DNA from 2 places in the Streptomyces sp. NPDC006872 genome. Region 2 is predicted to be linked to the other one. Evidence: predicted binding sites of a transcription regulator. Region 2 holds the regulator's gene; the other holds the start of a gene.
The links. The regulator HrcA, encoded in region 2, represses chaperone genes, less so after heat shock. The targets are predictions, from matches to a motif close to TTNGCACTCNGNNNNNCNGAGTGCNAA.
Positions count from the first base shown of each region.

Region 1: groL (chaperonin GroEL) is a predicted target of HrcA. The motif match lies at 2,033-2,059, and genes of this name have one in related genera.

Region 1 is NZ_JBEYIL010000005.1:492,145-499,448, reverse strand. Features, by position in the region: gene thrC (threonine synthase) at 1-865, shown strand, start outside; gene ABZ725_RS18065 (MoaD/ThiS family protein) at 919-1,194, shown strand; gene ABZ725_RS18060 (cold-shock protein) at 1,679-1,885, shown strand; gene groL (chaperonin GroEL) at 2,222-3,844, shown strand; gene ABZ725_RS18050 (hypothetical protein) at 3,967-4,665, opposite strand; gene ABZ725_RS18045 (acyltransferase) at 4,850-6,127, opposite strand; gene ABZ725_RS18040 (NADH:flavin oxidoreductase) at 6,454-7,304, shown strand, end outside.
Region 2 is NZ_JBEYIL010000011.1:331,974-339,277, reverse strand. Features, by position in the region: gene hemW (radical SAM family heme chaperone HemW) at 1-1,110, shown strand, start outside; gene ABZ725_RS31390 (DUF3097 domain-containing protein) at 1,199-2,017, opposite strand; gene ABZ725_RS31385 (MBL fold metallo-hydrolase) at 2,052-2,774, opposite strand; gene hrcA (heat-inducible transcriptional repressor HrcA) at 2,958-3,974, shown strand; gene dnaJ (molecular chaperone DnaJ) at 3,975-5,111, shown strand; gene ABZ725_RS31370 (nitronate monooxygenase) at 5,256-6,359, shown strand; gene ABZ725_RS31365 (16S rRNA (uracil(1498)-N(3))-methyltransferase) at 6,356-7,102, shown strand; gene ABZ725_RS31360 (hypothetical protein) at 7,183-7,304, shown strand, end outside.

The DNA of each region.
Region 1 (7,304 bases), on a different contig from region 2:
CTTCGGCTTCACCACCCTCTCGTGCTCCTCGACCGGCAACCTGGCCGGCGCCGTGGGCGCCGCGGCGGCCCGCGCGGGCTTCCGCTCCTGCGTGTTCATCCCGCACGACCTGGAGCAGGGCAAGGTCGTCATGGCCGCGGTCTACGGCGGCGAGCTCGTCGGCATCGAGGGCAACTACGACGACGTCAACCGCTTCTGCTCCGAGCTCATCGGCGACCCGGCGGGCGAGGGCTGGGGCTTCGTCAACGTCAACCTGCGGCCGTACTACGCGGAGGGGTCCAAGACCCTGGCGTACGAGATCTGCGAGCAGCTCGGCTGGGAGCTTCCCGACCAGCTGGTCGTGCCGATCGCCTCCGGCTCGCAGCTCACGAAGATCGACAAGGGGCTGCAGGAGCTGATCAAGCTCGGGCTCGTCGAGGACAAGCCGTACAAGATCTTCGGCGCTCAGGCCGAGGGCTGCAGCCCGGTGTCCGTCGCGTACAAGGCGGGGCATGACGTCGTCCGTCCGCAGAAGCCGAACACCATCGCCAAGTCGCTGGCCATCGGCAACCCGGCGGACGGTCCGTATGTGCTCGACATCGCGCGTCGTACCGGCGGTGCGGTGGAGGACGTGACGGACGAGCAGATCGTCGACGCGATCAAGCTGCTGGCGCGGACCGAGGGCATCTTCGCGGAGACCGCCGGTGGAGTGACGGTGGGTGTGACGCGGAAGCTGATCGAGAACGGTCTTCTCGACCCGACGCTCACTACGGTCGTGCTGAACACGGGCGACGGTCTCAAGACGCTCGACGCGGTGGCCGGCACGGGACTGACCGCGACGATTCGGCCCAACCTCGAGTCGTTCCGCGACGCGGGTCTCGGCTAGTCACTGCCCTGCGCCCCCGCGGGGGCGCTCCACCTGACCGGAGGTCGAAAGTCATGAGCGTCACCGTCCGCATCCCCACCATCCTGCGCACCTACACCGGCGGTTCGGCCGAGGTGAAGGCCGAGGGGGCGACCCTCGGCGAGGTCATCGCCGACCTCGAGAAGAACCACACCGGCATCGCCGCCCGCGTTCTCGACGACCAGGGCAAGCTGCGTCGGTTCGTCAACGTGTACGTCAACGACGACGACGTCCGCTTCGAGCAGGGGCTTCAGACGCCGACTCCGGACGGCGCCGGCGTCTCGATCATCCCGGCGGTCGCGGGCGGCTGAGCGGCGGCTGCGCGGCTGCCGAGCGGCGACTGACCGCTGTTCAGTACCCGTTGGTAGTAACCGTCGGTAACAGCGATTACCGAGCGTTCATCGAATTGCCCTCTCCGCGATAGAAGCGGAGGGGGCAATTCAGTGTGGTTGAGCGCGGTACAGTTGGGGAACCCGGTCCGGATCACCGGATCCGGAGCCTTTGATTTCTGCCCCGTGCCCGATAAGAAGCAGCCAAAGTGTGTATACCTTTCGCGGCTTTTGTGGCTTTCGTAGGGCCCGACTTGCCCTGAATTCAGGCGAATTCTCGCCACATTCCGGATCCTTTGCGTCCAGAATTCTCGTCCAAGTGACCTGTTGCAGAGGGCAGTTGGACAGATACATTCAGCCGCGGTCGACGCGTTCCGGCGCACGCCCCCAATCGTTGGGGGGTGAGGTCTGACCCGGATCCGCGAAGTGTGGATCTGTGCAAGGGCCAGTAATAGGGGAGTTAGGCATGGCTCAGGGCACCGTCAAATGGTTCAACGCGGAGAAGGGGTACGGCTTCATCGCGGTCGACGGTGGTGCGGATGTTTTCGTCCACTACAGCGCGATTCAGATGGACGGCTACCGCACCCTGGAAGAGGGTCAGCGGGTCGATTTCGAGATCTCGCAGGGTCAGAAGGGGCCGCAGGCGGACATGGTCCGTCTCGCGACCGGCTGAAGCGCGCGCCGACTGACAGCGTCGTTCTTCTGTACGTCACATCCGAAGGGCTTGTACCTCCTGGGGGGTACGAGCCCTTCGGTGCGTCCGGTGCCTCTCGCGCCCCGCTGGCCGCACCGTTGTTCACCTGCGGATCCTCCCGAGTCGCTTGCACTCGCCCATGCCGAGTGCTAATCATTGGCGTTAGCACTCTGCAGGTGAGAGTGACAAAGAAGGACCGGGTCGGTGAGGCCCGCAGGCCAGGTGGGGCAAGGAACCGCCAGGCCGGCGAGCCGTCCGTCGCGGGCGCCAGCGCGGTCCGGAGCAATCCACCCCAGTCCGGGAGGACCACTTCACATGGCCAAGATCATCGCGTTCGACGAGGAGGCACGGCGCGGCCTCGAGCGCGGCATGAACCAGCTCGCGGACGCCGTGAAGGTGACGCTCGGCCCCAAGGGCCGCAACGTCGTCCTCGAGAAGAAGTGGGGCGCCCCCACGATCACCAACGATGGTGTGTCCATCGCCAAGGAGATCGAGCTCGAGGACCCGTACGAGAAGATCGGCGCCGAGCTGGTCAAGGAAGTCGCGAAGAAGACGGACGACGTAGCCGGTGACGGCACGACGACCGCGACCGTCCTGGCCCAGGCCCTGGTGCGCGAGGGTCTGCGCAACGTGGCCGCCGGCGCCAACCCGATGGCTCTCAAGCGCGGTATCGAGAAGGCCGTCGAGGCCGTCTCCGGTGCCCTGCTGGAGCAGGCCAAGGATGTCGAGACCAAGGAGCAGATCGCTTCCACGGCCTCCATCTCCGCCGCCGACACCCAGATCGGCGAGCTCATCGCCGAGGCGATGGACAAGGTCGGCAAGGAAGGCGTCATCACCGTCGAGGAGTCCCAGACCTTCGGTCTGGAGCTGGAACTCACCGAGGGCATGCGCTTCGACAAGGGCTACATCTCGGCGTACTTCGCCACCGACATGGAGCGTATGGAGGCCGTCCTCGACGACCCGTACATCCTGATCGCGAACTCCAAGATCGCGAACGTCAAGGACCTGCTCCCGCTCCTGGAGAAGGTCATGCAGTCGGGCAAGCCGCTGCTGATCATCGCCGAGGACGTCGAGGGCGAGGCCCTGTCGACCCTGGTCGTCAACAAGATCCGCGGCACCTTCAAGTCCGTCGCGGTCAAGGCCCCGGGCTTCGGCGACCGCCGCAAGGCGATGCTGAACGACATCGCCATCCTCACCGGTGGCGAGGTCATCTCCGAGGAGGTCGGTCTCAAGCTCGAGAACACCTCCCTGGACCTGCTGGGCAAGGCCCGCAAGGTCGTCATCACCAAGGACGAGACGACCATCGTCGACGGCTCCGGCTCCTCGGACCAGGTCGCCGGCCGGGTCAACCAGATCCGCGCCGAGATCGAGAACAGCGACTCGGACTACGACCGCGAGAAGCTGCAGGAGCGCCTGGCGAAGCTCGCCGGCGGTGTCGCGGTCATCAAGGCCGGCGCCGCCACCGAGGTGGAGCTCAAGGAGCGCAAGCACCGCATCGAGGACGCCGTCCGCAACGCGAAGGCCGCCGTCGAGGAGGGCATCGTCGCCGGTGGTGGCGTGGCGCTCATCCAGGCCTCCGCCGTCTTCGAGAAGCTGGAGCTCGAGGGTGACGAGGCGACCGGCGCCAACGCCGTGCGGCTCGCCCTGGAGGCCCCGCTCAAGCAGATCGCCATCAACGGTGGTCTCGAGGGTGGCGTCGTCGTGGAGAAGGTCCGCAACCTCCAGGTCGGTCACGGCCTGAACGCTGCGACCGGCGAGTACGTCGACATGATCGCCGAGGGCATCATCGACCCGGCGAAGGTGACGCGTTCCGCGCTGCAGAACGCGGCCTCCATCGCCGCGCTGTTCCTCACCACCGAGGCCGTCATCGCCGACAAGCCGGAGAAGGCGTCCGCGCCGGCCGGCGGCGGCATGCCGGGCGGTGACATGGACTTCTGATCGACCTCTGGTCGATCGCCTGTCCTTCGGACCGAGGGCGGCACTTCCCGGAAACGGGGGGTGCCGCCCTCGGGCGTTTCAGCCCGCGTACTCCTTCAGTTCCTCGGTGTCGAGGGTGATGCTCACCGGGGGCGGAAGCTCGACGGCGGTGCCCCAGGGGTAGGAGGCGGTCTGCTGGTAGTGGCCGTCCTTGGGGTCGCTGTAGACGACGACGCTGTTGTTTTCACGGTCGATGAGGAGGTAGGGAGCAGGGCCGCCGGGCTGTGCACCGGTGTGGGCAGGCCGGCGGTCAGGGCGATGCGGAGTGTCTCCTCCGTGGCCCCGCGCGCGAACCACTCCTCCACGAGCGGAGCGAGCTGCGCGCAGTCGGCGGCGGAGAGGGACAGCGCGGGTGCCGTGCGGCCCAGGGCGGCGAGGAGGATGTGGGCGCGGGAGCGGGTGGGGCGACGGTCCGGGTCCGGTGGCTGTTCCGGCTCCGGTACGTCGCCGCGCGTGAACCTTGTCCACCAGTCGTCGTCCCGTGCGGTACGCGACCACCACGATCGGGTGATCCAGCGGGACTCGCCCGAGTCGGCCTCCAGACGTTCCCGGCCGCGCCTCAAGTGCCGGGCCGCCTGGATCCGGTTGAGCGCCGTGCGAAGCGCGCACTGGCCGTACGGAGTCGTCTTGGCCAGCGTTTTCACCGAGATGTCCGTGCCATCGGGGAGCCGGTCGATGTACGCGGCGATGGCCGCCTCGCGGGGCGGGAGGTGCGCGAAGTCGTGATGGGTGCGGCGGAGTTGGCCCGGTGCGGAGCGCTTTCCGTAACCCGGATTGGCCATCGGGTGCGGGGATGCGTGCACGGGCGGGAGGTCGGCACTAAGCTTGGCGTCAGCCACGGATCGACCACTGCTTTCGATCTTGTAGGTCAGGCCCCCGCAGGTGTTGGTAGCACCTGGCGGGGGCTGTTTCGTTATGCGCACGCTAGAGCGTGGTGACCTTCCGTGGCAGGTCGGTCGCTCCGCGTCAACTCGCCGGGTGGGAGGGTGGGTTGACGCCCTCCACCCGTTCCTTGCAAACAGGGCTCGGAGCTGGATGCTTGAGCCTCGGGGCGGTTGCGGGGGCTGATCTCACCCGCGCCAGTCGGCGGCCCCAGTTCTGGGCCGGGGCTTCGATGCAGCGGTAGGTCAGTGCGCTCAGGGGGAGCAGCGCCGCGAAGAACGCCGCTTCGAGCAGGAGGTTGTCGTGGGGCCGACGGCCGATCGTGGCGTCGGTCACCGCCAGCAGGGCCGGGTGCACGAGGTAGAGCGAGTAGCTGATCGTGCCCAGTGCCAGCAGCGCGCGCGGTATGCGCCGGTTGCGCAGCGCCAGGCCGATGCCGAAGGTGAGGACGGCCAGGAGGAAGGCCGTGATCCAGCCGCGCTGGGTGGCATGGGTTCCGTCACCGTGCCAGGACGCGCTCGCCACCGCGCAGCCGATCACGAGGACGGCCGTGGCGGCCGCGTACCGCCAGGTGGTCCGGCCGTGTTCGGCTCGGTGGACGACCGTGCCGAGGAACATCACCGCGAGGATGACCAGGCCCTCCCACAGGGGGACCGTGCCGTTGAGGGCGACCAGGGCCAGTGCCAGCAGCCCGCCCAGGACGCCTCCGAAGACCTGCAGCACCCGGGAAGCGGAACTCGCGCAGCAGACGGCGAGCAGCAGGGCGACCGCGGTGAAGGCGATCAGGGAGCCGGTGCCGAGCCGGTCGGACAGGGCGGAGGCGGGGAGTGCGACCCCCGCCGCCGCACTCGCCGCGGCCAGTACCGCCAGGGTCGCCGAGACCGCTGCCGACCGCTGGTGCCGGCGGACCGTGAACAGGGCGACGACCAGCAGATAGAAGGCCATCTCGTAGGAGAGCGTCCACAGGACGAGCAGGAGGTTGGGCGTTCCCAGCAGCTCCTGGAGGAGGGTGGCGTGGGCGGCGGCCGCCGTCAGCGGGCTCTGGCCGCCGAAGTCGGTGCGCAGCTCCGCGAAGCCCAGCAGTTGCGCGGTCAGGACCGCTGCCACGACGGCCGTGGCCAGCGGGTACACGCGGAACAGCCGGCCGATCCAGAACGTCCGGACGCAGCCTCGGCGCTCCAGCGACGCCGGGATGATGTAGCCGCTGACCAGGAAGAACACCATGATGCCGTAGCGGCTGGTGTTGAACTCCGGCATCAGGGCCTGCCGTGTCTCAGCCATGAAGGCGTACGCCGAGTGGTCGAACACGACGACGAGCGCCGCGATCCCGCGCAGCGCGTCCAGCCAGCCCAGCCGCGACATGCCACCCCTACCGCCCGCCGCCGCCCGGTCCCGGTGAGCGGGTGATCGCGAGGAAGAGGAAGACAACAGGGAGGGGGAACGGGAAGCGGAACGGGAACTTCCCGTTTCAGCATAAAACAGTTCAATGGATCTCATGCTCCTCTTCACGTGGGAGCGCTCCCCCCTGTTCATGTGCGCCGGCCGCGTCCGTGGGTGGCCGGGATCACAGGGCGTATCCCGCGCGGGCCGGAATGCGGGCGGGGGCGGGGGAGTTTCCGTTGCAGAGGCACTTGATGCATGTGCACATACCAGTCGGTCCATCGTCCCCGTCAAGAGGAGCCCCCCACGTGAGCGTCAGCCAGCCCGTTCCCGCCTCCGCCCCCGAGCGCGCCGCCGAGATCCTCTCCCGGCCGGTCTCCATCAACGGACTGACCGTCCCGAACCGCATCGCCATGGCGCCCATGACCCGTATGTTCTCGCCGGACGGCATTCCCGGCGAGGACGTGGCGTCGTACTACTCCCGGCGCGCCGCGGCCGGTGTCGGTCTGATCGTCACCGAGGGGACGTACGTCGGGCACGAGTCCGCCGGGCAGAGCGACCGGATTCCCCGGTTCCACGGCGAGGAGCAGCTCGCGGGCTGGGCGAAGGTCGCCGAGGCCGTGCACGCGGGCGGCGGGACGATCGTGCCGCAGCTGTGGCACATCGGCATGGTGCGCAAGCAGGGTGAGCCGCCGTACGCGGACGCTCCGGCCGTCGGCCCCTCCGGCCTGCGCCTCGACGGCACCGAGGGCGCCGGCAAGGCGATGACCCAGCGCGACCTGGACGACGTCATCGGCGCGTTCGCCGAGGCCGCGGCCGCCGCCGAGCGCATCGGCTTCGACGGCGTCGAGCTGCACGGCGCCCACGGCTATCTGCTCGACCAGTTCCTGTGGGCCGGCACCAACCGCCGGACCGACGCCTACGGCGGCGACCACGTGGACCGTGCGAAGTTCGCCGCCGAGATCGTGGCCGCCGTCCGCGAGACCGTCTCGGCCGAGTTCCCGATCATCTTCCGCTACTCGCAGTGGAAGTCGGAGGCCTACGACGCTCGGCTCGCCGAGACCCCCGAGGAGCTGGAGGCCATCCTCGCCCCGCTCGCCGCGGCCGGCGTCGACGCCTTCCACGCCTCCACCCGCCGTTACTGGCTCCCGGAGTTCGA
Region 2 (7,304 bases):
CGCTGCGGCTACTGCGACTTCAACACGTACACCGCCACCGAGCTGCGCGGCACGGGCGGTGTCCTCGCCTCCCGCGAGAACTACGCCGACACGTTGATCGACGAGGTCCGCCTGGCCCGCAAGGTCCTCGGCGACGACCCGCGCGAGGTCCGCACGGTCTTCGTCGGCGGCGGCACGCCGACCCTGCTGCCCGCGTCCGATCTCGTACGGATGCTGGGCGCGATCCGCGACGAGTTCGGGCTCGCGGCGGACGCGGAGGTGACGACGGAGGCCAACCCGGAGTCCGTCGACCCCGCCTATCTGGCCACCCTTCGCCGGGGCGGCTTCAACCGGATCTCCTTCGGCATGCAGAGCGCGAAGCAGCATGTGCTGCGCGTGCTGGACCGGACCCACACGCCGGGCCGCCCCGAAGCGTGCGTGGCGGAGGCCCGCGCGGCCGGGTTCGAGCACGTCAACCTGGACCTGATCTACGGCACCCCGGGCGAGTCGGACGACGACTGGCGGGCCTCGCTGGACGCGGCTCTGGGCGCGGGCCCGGACCATGTCTCGGCCTACGCGCTGATCGTCGAGGAGGGCACGCAGCTTGCCCGCCGGATCCGGCGCGGCGAGGTTCCGATGACCGACGACGACGTCCACGCCGACCGGTATCTGATCGCGGACGAGGTGATGTCCGCCGCGGGCTTCGACTGGTACGAGGTGTCCAACTGGGCGACCTCCGCCGCCGGGCGCTGCCTGCACAACGAGCTGTACTGGCGCGGCGCCGACTGGTGGGGCGCGGGGCCGGGCGCCCACTCCCATGTCGGCGGGGTGCGCTGGTGGAACGTCAAGCATCCGGGGGCGTATGCGGCGGCGCTGGCCGCTGGGCGCTCGCCGGGCGCGGGGCGTGAGCTCCTGTCCGACGAGGACCGGCGGGTCGAGCGGATCCTGCTGGAGCTGCGGCTCCGGGAGGGGGTGCCGCTGTCGCTGCTGCGGCAGGAGGGAGTCGCGGCGGCCGGGCGTGCGCTGGCGGACGGTCTGCTGGAGTCCGGGCCGTACGAAGAGGGGCGGGCCGTGCTCACCCTGCGCGGGCGGTTGCTGGCGGACGCGGTGGTGCGGGACCTGGTGGACTGAGGGTTTTTCGCCCCCGCCGCCCCTTCCCGTCCCGTCCCTGGGGGCTGCCGCCCCCAGACCCCCGCTTTCGGCCTGGACGGCCTCGTCCTCAAACGCCGGACGGGCTGGGAATCGTCACGAAGTCGATCAGTTCCTCGACCCTGCCCAGCAGCTCCGGCTCCAGGTCCCTGTACGAGTTCACCCGGGCCAGGATCGCCTGCCACACCGCCCCCGTGTTCTCCGGCGGCCAGCCCAGCGCGCGGCAGACGCCCGTCTTCCAGTCCTGGCCGTGGGGGACGCGGGGCCAGGACTCGATGCCGACGGACGACGGCTTCACCGCCTCCCAGACGTCGATGTACGGGTGGCCCACGACCAGGGCGTGCTCACTGGTGACCGACCGGGCGATGCGCCATTCCTTCGTGCCGGGGACGAGGTGGTCCACCAGGATGCCCAGCTTCGCGTCCGGGCCCGGTGCGAAGTCGGCGACGATCTTCGGGAGGTCGTCCACGCCCTCCAGGTACTCCACGACCACGCCCTCCACACGCAGGTCGTCGCCCCAGACCTTCTCGACCAGCTCGGCGTCGTGCCGGCCCTCGACGTAGATGCGGCCGGCGCGGGCCACACGCGCGCGTGCGCCGGGGACGGCGACCGAACCGGAGGCGGTGCGGGTGGGGCGTACGGGACCGGCTGACGGGCGTACGAGCGTGACGACTCGGCCCTCCAGCAGGAAGCCGCGGGGCTCCAACGGGAACACGCGGTGCTTGCCGAAGCGGTCCTCCAGGGTCACCGTGCCCGCCTCGCAGCGGATCACCGCGCCGCAGAAGCCGGTGCCCGGCTCCTCCACCACCAGGCCGGGCTCCGCCGCGACCTCGGGGACGGGCTGGGGCTTCTTCCACGGCGGGGTCAGATCGGCGGAGTACTGGCGCATTCGGATGACGATAGGAGAAGCCGTGACCGGATGACTACGACACGCCGAATCGTGCCGCCAGCGCGTCCCGCTGCGCCCGCACGAACGCCGCGTCCACCACCGCTCCGTGCCCCGGCACGTACAGCGCGTCCTCGCCGCCGAGGTTCAGGAGCCGGTCGAGGGCGGCGGGCCAGTGGGAGGGGACGGCGTCCGGGCCCGCCTGCGGTTCGCCGGACTCCTCGACCAGATCGCCGCAGAAGACGACCTCCGGCGAGCCGGGGGCGGCGGGGACCAGGATCGCCAGATCGTGGGCCGTGTGGCCCGGGCCCACGTTCGCCAGCAGGACCCGGCGGCCCTCGCCCAGGTCGAGGGTCCACTCGCCGCAGACCAGATGGCGGGGCCGGACGAGCGTGTCCACGGCCTCCGTCGCCGCCGTCTCGTCCAGGCCGTTGCGCACCGCGTCCGCCCGCAGCTCCTCGGCCGACACCGTGTCCACGCCCACCGCCCCGAAGACCTCCGCGCCCAGGAACGCGGCCGCGCCGAGGACATGGTCGAAGTGGGGATGGGTGAGCGCGAGATGGGTCACACGCCCGCCGGTGAGCTCCTCGGCCTGCGCCCGCAGCCGGGCTCCCTCCACGAGGCTCGACCCCGCGTCGACCATCAGCACCGCGCCCGCCCCGACGACCAGCCCGACGGTGCAGTCCCAGCCCGGCAGCCGGCATCGTCCGACCCCTGGCGCGACCCGCTCCCACCCGAGCTCTTCCCAAGTCACCGTCATACCGCGACGCTAGCCCCATATCGCCCCCGCCCGACCACCTGCCGTCGGCCGACCTTGCCCCCGGTGTACCCCACAGCCGTACACTGGGCCGGGGAACGCTGGCACTCGGAAGCGAAGAGTGCCAGGGACGGTGTCAGGGCAGGCGCCCAGGGGACTGGGGACGACTTCTGGAGGTGTGCGCGGTTGCTGAGTGAACGCAGGCTCCAGGTGCTGCGCGCCATCGTCCAGGACTACGTCGGCACCGAGGAGCCGGTCGGTTCCAAGGCGCTCACCGAGCGGCACAACCTCGGCGTCTCCCCGGCGACGGTCCGCAACGACATGGCCGCCCTGGAGGACGAGGGGTTCATCGCCCAGCCGCACACCAGTGCCGGGCGGATCCCCACGGACAAGGGCTACCGGCTGTTCGTCGACAAGCTGGCCGGCGTCAAGCCGATGACCGGTCCGGAGCGCCGGGCCATCCAGAACTTCCTCGACGGAGCCGTCGACCTCGACGATGTGGTGGCCCGGACCGTTCGGCTGCTCGCGCAGCTCACCCGGCAGGTCGCCGTCGTGCAGTACCCGTCGCTGACCCGCTCGACCGTGCGGCACGTGGAGCTTCTCTCGCTCGCGCCCGCACGCCTGATGCTCGTGCTGATCACGGACACCGGGCGGGTCGAGCAGCGGCTCGTGGACTGCTCGGCGCCCTTCGGGGAGACGTCTCTGGCGGATCTACGCGCGCGGCTCAACAGCCGGGTCGCGGGCCGCCGCTTCGCGGACGTGCCGCAGCTGGTCGAGGACCTGCCGGAAGCCTTCGAGGCGGAGGACCGCGGCACGGTCACGACGGTGCTCTCCACCCTGCTGGAGACGCTCGTCGAGGAGAACGAGGAGCGGCTGATGATCGGCGGCACCGCCAATCTCACCCGCTTCGGACATGACTTTCCCCTCACTATCCGGCCCGTCCTGGAAGCCTTGGAGGAGCAGGTCGTGCTCCTCAAGCTCCTTGGCGAGGCGGGAGATTCGGGCATGACCGTACGCATCGGTCACGAGAACGCCTATGAGGGACTCAACTCCACTTCGGTGGTGTCGGTCGGCTACGGTTCGGGCGGCGAGGCAGTCGCCAAGCTCGGCGTGGTCGGACCGACCCGCATGGATTACCCGGGAACGATGGGAGCGGTACGAGCGGTGGCACGGTACGTCGGACAGATCCTGGCGGAGTCCTGAGTGGCCACGGACTACTACGCCGTTCTCGGCGTGCGCCGCGATGCGTCGCAGGAAGAGATCAAGAAGGCCTTCCGGCGGCTCGCTCGCGAGCTGCACCCGGACGTCAACCCGGATCCGAAGACCCAGGAGCGGTTCAAGGAGATCAACGCCGCTTACGAGGTGTTGTCGGACCCGCAGAAGAAGCAGGTCTACGACCTGGGCGGCGACCCGCTGTCCCAGGCGGGCGGCGGAGCCGCGGGCGGCTTCGGGGCCGGTGGCTTCGGCAACTTCTCGGACATCATGGACGCGTTCTTCGGGACGGCGTCGCAGCGCGGGCCGCGCTCGCGCACCCGGCGCGGCCAGGACGCGATGATCCGGCTGGAGGTCGACCTCGAGGAGGCCGCCTTCGGCACGACGAAGGACATCCAGGTCGACACGGCGATCGTCTGTGCCACCTGCAGCGGTGAGGGCGCGGCTCCGGGCACGACCGCCCAGACGTGTGACATGTGCCGCGGCCGCGGTGAGGTGTCGCAGGTGACGCGGTCCTTCCTGGGCCAGGTCATGACCTCGCGGCCGTGTCCGCAGTGCCAGGGCTTCGGAACCGTGGTTCCCACGCCCTGCCCGGAGTGCGCCGGTGACGGCCGCGTCCGCTCCCGCCGCACGCTCACGGTGAAGATCCCGGCCGGTGTCGACAACGGCACCCGGATCCAGCTGGCGGGCGAGGGCGAGGTCGGCCCCGGCGGCGGTCCCGCCGGCGATCTGTACGTGGAGATCCACGAGCTGCCGCACGCGATGTTCCAGCGCCGCGGCGACGACCTGCACTGCACGGTCACCCTCCCGATGACGGCGGCCTCGCTCGGCACGAAGGTGCCGCTGGAGACGCTGGACGGCCTGGAGGAGGTCGACATCCGGCCCGGCACCCAGTCCGGCCAGTCGATCCCGCTGCACGGCCGGGGCGTCACACATCTGCGGGGCGGCGGACGCGGCGACCTCATCGTGCACGTCGAGGTGCAGACGCCGACCAAGCTCGACCCCGAGCAGGAGCGGCTGCTGCGCGAGTTCGCCAAGCTGCGCGGCGAGGAGCGGCCCACGGGTCAGTTCCAGCCCGGTCAGCAGGGCCTGTTCTCGCGGCTGAAGGACGCCTTCAACGGGCGCTGAGCCCACCGAAAGGCAACCGAAAGGCACCGAAAGGTCAGCCCCAAGGGCGACCGGAAGGTACCGGCCACCGGCACGCGTGCCGGTGGCCTATGCCGATGGACGGCCGGATTCGGACTTGTTCGGAGGACGTGACAACATGCCGTCATGTCCTCCGCACTGACCGATCTCTTCCCTCATCCGATCGTGCAGGCCCCGATGGCGGGCGGTGTCTCCGTCCCGCAGCTCGTCGCGGCCGTGGCCGAGGCGGGCGGGCTCGGGTTCCTCGCCGCCGGGTACAAGACGGCCGACGGCATGTACCAGGAGATCAAGCAGCTGCGGAGCCTCACCGGCCGCCCCTTCGGCGTGAACCTCTTCATGCCCCAGCCCGAGTATGCGGAGACGGGCGCCGTCGAGGTCTACGCCCATCAGCTGGCCGGTGAGGCCGCCTGGTACGAGACCGAGCTCGGCGACCCCGACAGCGGCCGCGACGACGGCTACGACGCCAAGCTCGCCGTGCTGCTCGACAACCCGGTGCCGGTCGTGTCGTTCCACTTCGGCGTCCCGAGCCGCGAGGCACTGGACTCCCTGCGCAGCGCGGGAACGTTCACCCTGGTCACGGCGACCACCGTCGACGAGGCACTCGCGGTGGAGCGGGCCGGCGCCGACGCGGTGATCGTGCAGGGCGTGGAGGCCGGCGGCCACCAGGGCACCCACCGGGACACCCCGGAGAACGACCGCGCCGGCATCGGCCTGCTCTCGCTGCTCGCCCAGGTCCGTGCGTCCGTCGGCCTGCCGATCGTCGCTGCGGGCGGCCTCATGCGCGGCAGCCAGATCGCCGCGGTCCTCGCGGCCGGCGCGAGCGCGGCCCAGCTGGGCACCGCGTTCCTCGCCACGCCCGAGTCCGGCGCGCACGCCGTGCACAAGCAGGCGCTGACCAACCCCCTGTTCGTCCGCACCGAGCTGACCCGCGCCTTCTCCGGACGCCCGGCCCGCGGCCTGGTCAACCGCTTCCTGCGCGAGCACGGCCCGTATGCGCCCGCCGCCTACCCGGAGGTCCACCACCTCACCTCGCCGCTGCGCAAGGCGGCCGCCAAGGCGGGCGACGCGCAGGGCATGGCCCTGTGGGCGGGCCAGGGCCACCGGCTGGCCCGCGAACTGCCCGCCGGGCAGTTGGTGGAGGTCCTGCTGTCCGAACTCGCCGAGGCGCGGACAGCGTTGCCGGAGCTCGCCGTGGACGCTCCGGCGGACGAGGACGGCGGCGACCGATGACCGCGCCCGTCTTCGTCGTCGACGAACTGCCCGCCGGCCGCGCCGAGTTCGTGCTGGACGGTCCCGAGGGCCGGCACGCCGTCTCCGTGAAGCGGCTGCAGGCCGGCGAGGAGGTCGTCCTCACCGACGGCGCCGGACGCTGGGCGCAGGGCGAGGTCGTCGCAGCCGAGGGCAAGGACCGGCTGGTCGTGCGCCTGAAGGAGGTGACCGAGGAGCCCGTCGAAGCGCCCCGGATCACCGTCGTCCAGGCGCTGCCCAAGGGCGACCGGGGCGAGCTGGCCGTGGAGACGATGACCGAGACCGGCGTCGACGCGATCGTGCCGTGGGCGGCCTCGCGCTGCATCACGCAGTGGAGGGGCGAGCGCGGGGCGAAGGCGCTCGCCAAATGGCGGGCCACCGCCCGCGAGGCCGGCAAGCAGTCCCGCCGGGTCCGCTTCCCCGAGGTCGCCGAGGCGGCGACGAGCAAGCAGGTGGCGGCACTTCTGGCGCGGGCCGACTTCGCCGCCGTCCTGCACGAGGACCGCGACTACCGCAGCGAGCCGCTCGCTGTCGCCCAACTCCCCGCCGAGGGTGAGATCGTGCTCGTCGTGGGACCCGAAGGGGGCGTGTCCCCGGACGAGTTGGCGCTCTTCGAGGAGGCGGGCGCGAAGGCGTACCGGCTCGGGCGGAGCGTCCTGCGCACCTCGACCGCGGGCACGGCCGCCGCCGCCCTGATCCTGGGCAGAACCGGCCGCTGGTCCTGACCTCCCGACCGTGAGCGCGGTCCCGATCGTGGCCGCATACGGGCTTCCGCACCGCCCGGCCGAGTGGCACGCTGCCCTCCATGGGGGCATTGAGGCGGATTTGGCTTCTGGTGGGCGCGGCCGTGCTGGCGGGTGGCGTGGTGGCCTGTGAACCGGGCGGGCTGAGCAGTATGTCCGTGGCGTACACCACCGACGAGGCGGC